Regions from separate parts of the Williamsia herbipolensis genome, predicted to be linked through region 1. Evidence: predicted binding sites of a transcription regulator. Region 1 holds the regulator's gene; the other holds the start of a gene.

Region 1 (4,289 bases):
CGGCACACCGGTCGTGTCCGGCGTGGCCTTCGCGCCGGTGATGTGGCCGGGTGAGCGGCCGGCCCTGCCGGGCCCGGGGACCCCACCGGCCGACGCCGAGGCCGAGTGCGCGCGCTTCGTCGCCGCGGCGGCGGCCGTGGCCGACCGGTTGCGCGCCCGTGCCTCCGCGGGCACCGGAGTGGCCTCGGAGGTCCTCTCGGCGACGGCGGCCCTCGCACAGGACCGCGGCTGGATCTCCTCGGCGGAGAAGCTCATCCGCGCCGGGTCACCGGCACCGAACGCCGCGGTCGACGCCACCGAACAGTTCGTCGCCATGTTCACCAAGCTCGGCGGCCTCATGGCCGAGCGGGTGACCGACCTGCTCGACGTGCGCGACCGTGTGCTCGCCGAACTCGCCGGTGACCCGGAACCCGGACTGGCCCAGCCGGACCACGAGGTCATCCTCTTTGCCGACGACCTCGCCCCGGCCGACACCTCCGGGCTCGACCCTGCCCTCGTGCTGGGCCTCGCCACGCGTCTGGGCGGCCCGACCAGCCACACCGCGATCATCGCCCGCCAGTTGGGGATTCCGTGTGTCGTCGCCGTCGGTGCGCTGACCTCGGTCGCCGCGGGGACGCCGGTGATGCTCGACGGCGAGGCCGGCACCGTCACCGTCGGTCCCGACGCCGAGACCGCCCGCACCGCCGTCGCCCGGTCTCGCGACGCCGCGGAGTTGGTGTCGCGCTGGAGCGGGCCGGGGCGCACCGCCGACGGCCTCGACGTATCGATCCTCGCCAACGTCCAGGACGGTGCATCCGCCCGCTCGGCGACCGACTTCCCGGTCCAGGGCATCGGGCTGTTCCGTACCGAGTTGGCCTTCCTCGACCGCGCGAAGGAGCCCGACGCCGCCGAGCAGACCGCGCTCTACCGCGAGGTCATCGAGGCGTTCGTCCCCTCCGCCGGGCAACCCGACGCGAAGATCGTGATCCGCACCCTCGACGCCGGCTCCGACAAGCCGCTCCTGTTCGCCGACAACGGAACCGAGGCCAACCCCGCTCTCGGTGTGCGCGGTCTGCGGGTGGCGTTCGGCAACCCGGGTCTGCTCGACCGGCAGCTCGACGCGATCGCGGCCGCCGCCGAGGCCACCGGCTCGTCCCCGTGGGTGATGGCCCCGATGGTGGCCACCGCGACCGAGGCGCGCGACTTCGCGGCGAAGGTGCGTGCCCGCGGCCTGGTCGCCGGGGTGATGATCGAGATCCCCTCGGCCGCCCTGCTCGCGCCGTCGATCCTCGCCGAGGTCGACTTCGTGTCGATCGGCACCAACGACCTCACGCAGTACACGATGGCGGCCGACCGCATGTCCGCCGAACTGGCCTACCTCACCGACCCGTGGCAGCCAGCCGTCCTCGCGCTGATCAACATGGTCGCCTCAGCGGGTTCGGCGACCGGCAAGTCCGTCGGCGTGTGCGGTGAGGCCGCCGCCGACCCGTTGCTCGCCTGCGTGCTGGTGGGCATGGGGGTCACGTCACTGTCGAGCGCACCCGCGGCCGCGGCGGGGGTGGGTGCGGCGCTGGGTCAGGTGACCACGGCGCAGTGCCGGGCCGCGGCGCAGGCGGCGCTGGCGACTGCGGATCCGGCAGATGCACGGGCCGCCGCGGCGGCGCCACTGCACGCCTGACGGCGACGAGGGTCGATCGGGTTCACCGCCGGTGAGCTCGGTCCTCCACCTCACGCACGAGGCCGATCATGGTCGGATCACGGTGCAGGGCGGCATCCGACAGCGGGTTGACGATCCCGCGCAGTGCGGCGACGGGGATCCACCGGCGTGGCACCTGGATGCGCGGTGACCGGGCCTCGATCCCGTCGGCGACCGCCAGGCCGACCCGTCGGGGTTTGATCGGCGTGAGCAGGGGACGCGGGAAGGCCCGCTTGATCAGCGCGGTGGCCAGTTCGTCCTTGCCGAAGGCGACGTCGGCGATGGGGGTCGCGACCCATCCGGGGTAGAGCACCCCGGCCGTCGCACCGTGGGCCGCGAGCTCGCTGCGCAACGCGCGTCCGATCTGTTCGACGGCGGCTTTCGACGCCGCGTAGGGCGCGTTCACCATCCCGTTGAGATAGGCGTACGTCGACGAGGTGACGAGGACGTGGCCCCGGGAGTCGATGATGTGGGGCAGTGCCGCCCGCACCGTGTTCCACACGCCCATCAGGTTGACGCCGATGACGCGCTCGAACACGCCGTCGGCCACGCTGGCCACGGTGTCGGCCGAATCTCCGCTGGAGATACCGGCGTTGGCGAACACCACGTCGATCCGTCCCCACCGCGCAACGGCGCGATCGACTGCGTCGGACAGGTCAGCGGGGACCGTGACGTCGGCGCGTGCCGCGAGCACGCGGTCGGGATCGAGTCCGCGGACGGCGTCGTCGACCGCCGCCTGGGAGAGGTCGAGTGAGACCACCCGGGCACCGCGGCGATGCACCTCACGGACGACCTCTCGCCCGATGCCGCCGGCGGCGCCGGTCACGACGACCACCGCCCCGTCGAGGACCAATCGCTGCGCGCCCATCACTTCTCCTGTCGTCCGCCGAACGGGGAACTCAGTGTGACACGCGGCGTGGTCAGATGGGATCTGCGGGGTGCGTGCGGTCGATCAGAGGCGGCGCATGACGGTGACGACCTTGCCGAGGATGGCCGCCTCGTCACCCGGGATGGGCTCGAACTGCGGGTTGTGGGGCATCAGCCACACGTGTCCGCCGGTGCGCTTGAAGGTCTTCACCGTGGCCTCGCCGTCGATCATCGCCGCGACGATGTCGCCGTTGTCGGCGACGTTCTGCTGGCGGACGACCACCCAGTCGCCGTCGCAGATGGCGGCGTCGATCATCGACTCGCCGACCACCCGGAGCAGGAAGAGCGCGCCGTCGCCGACGAGTTCGCGGGGGAGTGGGAAGACCTCCTCGACGGCCTCCTCGGCGAGGATGGGCCCGCCGGCCGCGATCCGACCGAGGACCGGGACGAAGGTCGGGGTCGGCAGCGAGAGTGCATCCGACCCGCCGCCGTCACCGGGATCGGCGTCCTGGACGTTCACCGCGCGGGGGCGGTTCGCGTCGCGCTTGAGGAAGCCCTTGCGCTCCAGGGTGCGGAGCTGATGGGCGACCGACGACGTGGAGTTGAGGCCGACCGCGTCCCCGATCTCGCGGATGCTCGGGGGATAACCGCGCTCGCGGACCGACGCACGGATGACCTCGAGGACCTTCGCCTGCCGAGGCGTCAGATCGGCCTCGCTGATCGGGCCGTCGGCGAAGTCGGTGGTGGTGACGGTGGTGTCGGACACGGTGTCCCTCCTGTCGCGGCCCGCTCCCGACCGGTCTGTTCGAACGGTTCGGACGACGCGCGGACCTGCTGTCACCTGGGACAGTAGTGCAGCAGATAACAACTTTCAAACATTTGTTCGACCGTGTCGGGACATTGTCGGAGGTGCGTGATACAAATCGAACACACGTTCACTCGAACGTCTGGTCGATGAGGAGCACGTCATGAATCAGACTCTCACGCGTCACAGCAGCACCACCGGCTACGCGGGTCACCGGCCCGCCGGAGCCACGGTCGAGCGCGCGCCGCGTCCGGCGCCGCGCCCCGTGCCCGCACGGCGCCGCCCCTCGGGTCGGCCGGTCGCGGCACGCCCCGCGGGCGTCGTGTGCGCCGACGGACGCCGCCACGCACCGGTGTCGCGCCGTCCCGCCCCCATCGGATGGGGCGCGGCCATCGTCGCCGGCATCGCCCTCGCGATCGCGGTGTGGTCGGTCGTCATCGGTGGGGCGGCCGCCACCGAGTCGACCGCCGCGCCGATCTCCGGCACCTCCGTGGTCCACGTCCGCGGCGGGGAGTCGTTGGGCGAGCTCGCGCAGCGCGTCGCCCCGGATCGGTCGACGTCTGCGGTCGTCGCCGACATCAGGGAGCTCAACCACATGAGCGGATCGGCCCTCACCGCCGGCCAACCGCTGCTCGCGCCGCTCTACCGGAACTGACCGGTGTGTGACGGTCGACCCGGGTCGGTATCCTCGCGACCGTGGGTCCACATCGGACCCTGTGACGCCCCGGGGTCCGTCCTCGACGCGCGTCGCCCGCGGATCAGGTTCGAGGACACGTCGATGCACTGCCCCTTCTGCAAGCACGAGGACACCCGAGTGGTCGACTCGCGTGTTGCCGACGAGGGACAGGCCATCCGCCGCCGCCGTTCGTGCTCGAACTGCGGCCGTCGGTTCACCACGGTGGAGAGCGCGGTGCTCGCCGTCGTGAAGCGCAACGGGGTGAC
Region 2 (4,289 bases), 1.4 Mb from region 1:
TGCTGATGGGGGTGATGGTGACGACGTACCCGGAGTTGTTCGGCGCCATCGTGTGTCAGGTACCACTGCTCGACATGAAGCGTTACCACCTGCTGCTCGCGGGCGCGTCGTGGGTGGCCGAATACGGCAACCCCGACGACCCCGCGGAATGGGAGTTCCTGTCGACCTACTCGCCGTACCAGCGGATCGTCGCCGGTGCGCGGTATCCCGACCTGCTGATGACGACCTCCACCCGCGACGATCGTGTGCACCCGGGTCACGCCCGTAAGTTCACCGCGCGCATGGAGGAACTGGGCCATCGCGTGCGGTACTACGAGAACATCGAGGGCGGCCACGGCGGCGCGGCCGACAACAAACAGTCGGCCTTCAAATCGGCTCTGGCGTACGAGTTCCTCTGGCAGACGGTCGGTTCCCGCAGCACGCAGGGCTGAGTGTGTGGAAAGTTCAGTCGAGTGTGCTCGCCGCCTCGCGTGAGTCGACAGTCGGACAGCGCACACTCGACGACGACTTTCCGCACAGTCAGCGGCGGTAGAACGCAACCAGCTACGAGGCAGCGAGGTACAGCGGAGCCCGGGGCCAGACGATGTCGAAGCTTCGAGCCGGCGTCGGTTCACTCCGCTCGGGGCACGGTGGATCGACCTCTCGGGAATGTCGTTGTAGCAGTTCGTCGATGCGATGCACATGATTGGCGCGAAGCTGGTCGGGTGGGTCGGTGTTGCGTCGCCAGCCGTAGCGGCCCTTGTCGGGGCCGTCGGTGATCTTCTCGGTGCTCCACTGATGCGGTTCGGGACCGACGGCGCGGTTGTGGCGTCCGCAGGCGGGTGCCATGTGTGGCGAGTCGGTGAGACCTCCGTCGGCCCAATCGGTCTCCGCGTGGTGCATTTCGGTGTGGGCGAACGGTGTCGTGCAGTCGTCTTTGCTACACCCCTTGTACTGGGCGAAGGCCATCAACCGCTGCGCTTGTGAGGCCAACCGCCGGCCGCGGCCGAAGAACAGGGGCTCGTTTGTGACGTCGCTGAACACCGCGAGGTGGGGCTGTGCTTCGGCAGCCAGTTTCACGACGTCGCTGATCGGGAGGTCGCTGCCTGTGGCGGTGCGCGCCACGCTGGCGTGTTCGCGCAATTGTGCGTCGGTGATGGAGACGATGATCTGGGGCGGCAACCCCCGATGCGATCCACCGAGGACTCCACCGTTGACCGCGGCATCGAGCAGGGCGGTGAAGGCGTCGTGGTTCCGTTGGGACTGCGAGCGGTAGTCCCGATCGGCCGCCTGTTTCAGCAGCTCTGGATCGGCGTCGCCGTGATCGCCTTTGGGTGACTTGTCGTCGTCGGGGTTGTTCATCCCGGGCGCGGCCCACTTGGCGAGCACGACGTCGAACAGGGCCCGCGTGATGGGATCCAGCGTCGCGGTCAGCTTCGACATCAACTGGCTGTCTTGGCAGCCGAGGTTCAGTTTCCGGTTGCGTGCGCGATCGCGGTCGTCGGTGAGAATGCCGTCCGGATCAAGATGCGCCAGGATCCGCACGCCGGCAGCGGTGATCTCTTTGGGCGTGAGTGTGGTTGCGAATTCGGCCAGGACTTCCTCTGCCCGCGCCCGCTGTTCCACATCGACGGCCGACGGGATCTTCTTCATCACGTCCAACACCGCGTGTACGTGATCGGGGCCGATCGTTCCGGCGGCCAACTCGCGAGCGGTGTTCGGGCACAACGGCGACAGTTTCTCACCGGTCATCGCAAGTAGCGGTTCCAACGCCTGCACCGCCTGTAACCCCTTCTTGGGGTGGGTGATGCGGAGTTTCGTCTGCAGGAATTCGGTGACGGTCACGCATCCGGCAGCCTTGTGAGCGTCCCGGTCGGAGACCTCGAGGATCCGCTGGTTGCCGATGGATTCGAATTGGCGGACAACGGTGTGGTGGTCGATCGCCAGTTGTGCGACGGTCTCGTCGTCGTGGGCGTCCGAGGTCTCCGCAGCGATCTCTGCCACGAGAGATTGCAGGGCAACGTATTTCGCCACGAGATCGCTCACCGACTGCCCCTCCCCAGGTGTGACTGTACGTCCATTCTAGCACACGTGTTCGAGGGGTGAAGGATTGATTTCAGTGAATAGTGTTGAACGTGAGTATATTTCGGGTGGATGGTTGTGTTCTAGTGCCGCTGACGGTGCGGAAGCCGGACGCCGAGTGTGCGTTGTCTCGTCGTCGGCTCGCGTCACGCTGTCAGCACACTCGACGACCGTTTCCACACAGTCAGCAGTACCGACGACCGTTTCCACACCGTCGGCACGATGTCTGACACGGCTCAGCGGCGGGAGCGCTCGAGGGTGAGGGAGACCAGGATGCCGACGGCGATCGCGGCGACGCCGACGCCACCGACGATCAGGGAGGTGTGGTGCAGGTCGTCGATGGAGGAGTCGATGACGATGCGCGCTATCTGTTTGGCCGAACTCTGGGCGCCGGCGACCTCGTCGTCCGCGCGACCCCGGGCGAACACGCCGAGCACCCAGCTGACCGCACCGGCGATCACCGCACCCACACCGAGCGCAGCGAGGGTGAACCCGCGCCGACGGGCCAGGATCAGCGCGAGCAGCGCGAACACCGCCGCGATGCCCGCGGCGACGAAGGCGATGCGCGTGACCTGGTCCCCCGCTGTCGCGTACCGACCGGCCTCGAGGCCGCTGCGGCGCGACTCGCTCAGCGGGATCTCGACGGGCTGGGTGACGCGTACACCGCTGATGCCGAAGTCCCGGATCGCGCGGTTCACCATCTCGGTGAGATCGAGGGTGAGGACGCCGTTGCGTTCGGCGTCGGTGGTGGGCTCGGTGAACAGCCAATCATGCTGCTGGCCCAGCACATCGGCGAAGTCGGCGACGAACTGATCACTCCGGGTGTAGGCCCCGGTCGCAGGGCGGACCAGCGTGGCGCTGAGCGTCCCGCCGGTCTGATCGGAGATCTGCGCGGCGATCTCGTCGGCCATCAGATCCTGGATCTGCCGATCGTGCGCCATCGGCGACACGAACGACGTGAACCCCTCCCGGTCGACCACGCGATAGTGCACCCACAACGACGGCAACGCCCCCACCATCGCGATGATCGCGATCAGGGTCGCCAGTCCCGCACCAAAAGTTCGCACGCGCCCCACGCTACCGATCCCGCCCGAGCGGGTGCCGCTACTCCCCCAGCAGGTCGCGCGCGCGTCCCACGATCAGCGGGTCGGGGGTGCCGACGACCTCGGCGTCCTTCCCGGAGTAGTCGAAGAGGTTCAGCACGTGGCGCATGGCGTTCACGCGGGCGCGCTTCTTGTCGTTGCTCTTCACCACGGTCCACGGCGCGTGATCGGTGTCGGTGTGGGAGAACATCTCCTCCTTGGCCGCGGTGTAGTCGTCCCACTTGTCGAGCGAGGCGAGATCCATCGGCGACAGCTTCCACTGCCGCACCGGGTCGACCTGCCTGATTGCGAACCGGGTGCGCTGCTCGAGCGCGGTCACCGAGAACCAGAACTTCACGAGGTGGACGCCGTCGTCGATGAGCATCTTCTCGAACAGCGGGACCTGTCGGACGAACCGAGCGTGCTGGGCGTCGGTCGCGAAACCCATCACCCGCTCGACGCCGGTGCGGTTGTACCAGGAGCGGTCGAACAGCACGATCTCGCCGGCGGCCGGCAGGTGCGACACGTAGCGCTGGAAGTACCACTGCGTCGACTCGCGCTCGGACGGCTTCTCCAGCGCGACCACCCGGGCGCCGCGCGGGTTCAGGTGCTCCATGAAGCGCTTGATGGTGCCGCCCTTGCCCGCGGCGTCGCGGCCCTCGAACAGGATGACCACCCGGGCGCCGGTGTCCTTCGCCCAGTTCTGCAGCTTGAGCAGCTCGATCTGCAGCAGCCGCTTCTCGAGTTCGTAGTCGCCGCGCGTCATCCGCTCGTCGTACGGGTACCCCTCCCGCCAGGTGTCGACGACGGAGTGGTCGCTACGCAGGATCAGGCGGGGATCGTCGTCGTCGGAGTCGTCGACGGTGAAACCCGACGTGTCCGCGAGGTCGACCACATGGGCCAGCTCCTCACGTCCGATGGACGTGCTCAGGTCGACGGCGTCGCGCAGTTCGGTCACCCGCCGAGATTAGAACGACGGTCGGACCGCAACGTGACGTGAAGGTGAACGGCGGGCGTCGCCGCGAGGCTGTGTCAGCGCACGTTGGTGAAGTACGTGCGACCCGTCCCGAAGCAGAAGGTGCCGGTGGTGCTGTCGTAGGCCGCCGCCGCGCCGCCGCTGCAGCGGACGCCACCCTCGCCGGAGTA

Evidence for each region. The regulator LexA, encoded in region 1, represses DNA repair genes until DNA is damaged. The targets are predictions, from matches to a motif close to CGAACANNTGTTCG.
Region 2: OG579_RS16595 (HNH endonuclease signature motif containing protein) is a predicted target of LexA. The motif match lies at 2,064-2,077, and genes of this name have one in related genera.

The regions. Positions count from the first base shown of each region.
Region 1 is NZ_CP108021.1:278,080-282,368, forward strand. Features, by position in the region: gene OG579_RS01240 (phosphoenolpyruvate--protein phosphotransferase) at 1-1,657, shown strand, start outside; gene OG579_RS01245 (SDR family NAD(P)-dependent oxidoreductase) at 1,680-2,543, opposite strand; gene lexA (transcriptional repressor LexA) at 2,628-3,308, opposite strand; gene OG579_RS01255 (LysM peptidoglycan-binding domain-containing protein) at 3,511-4,002, shown strand; gene nrdR (transcriptional regulator NrdR) at 4,126-4,289, shown strand, end outside.
Region 2 is NZ_CP108021.1:3,609,545-3,613,833, reverse strand. Features, by position in the region: gene OG579_RS16600 (prolyl oligopeptidase family serine peptidase) at 1-431, shown strand, start outside; gene OG579_RS16595 (HNH endonuclease signature motif containing protein) at 544-2,025, opposite strand; gene OG579_RS16590 (hypothetical protein) at 2,298-3,128, opposite strand; gene ppk2 (polyphosphate kinase 2) at 3,166-4,101, opposite strand; gene OG579_RS16580 (DUF6764 family protein) at 4,176-4,289, opposite strand, start outside.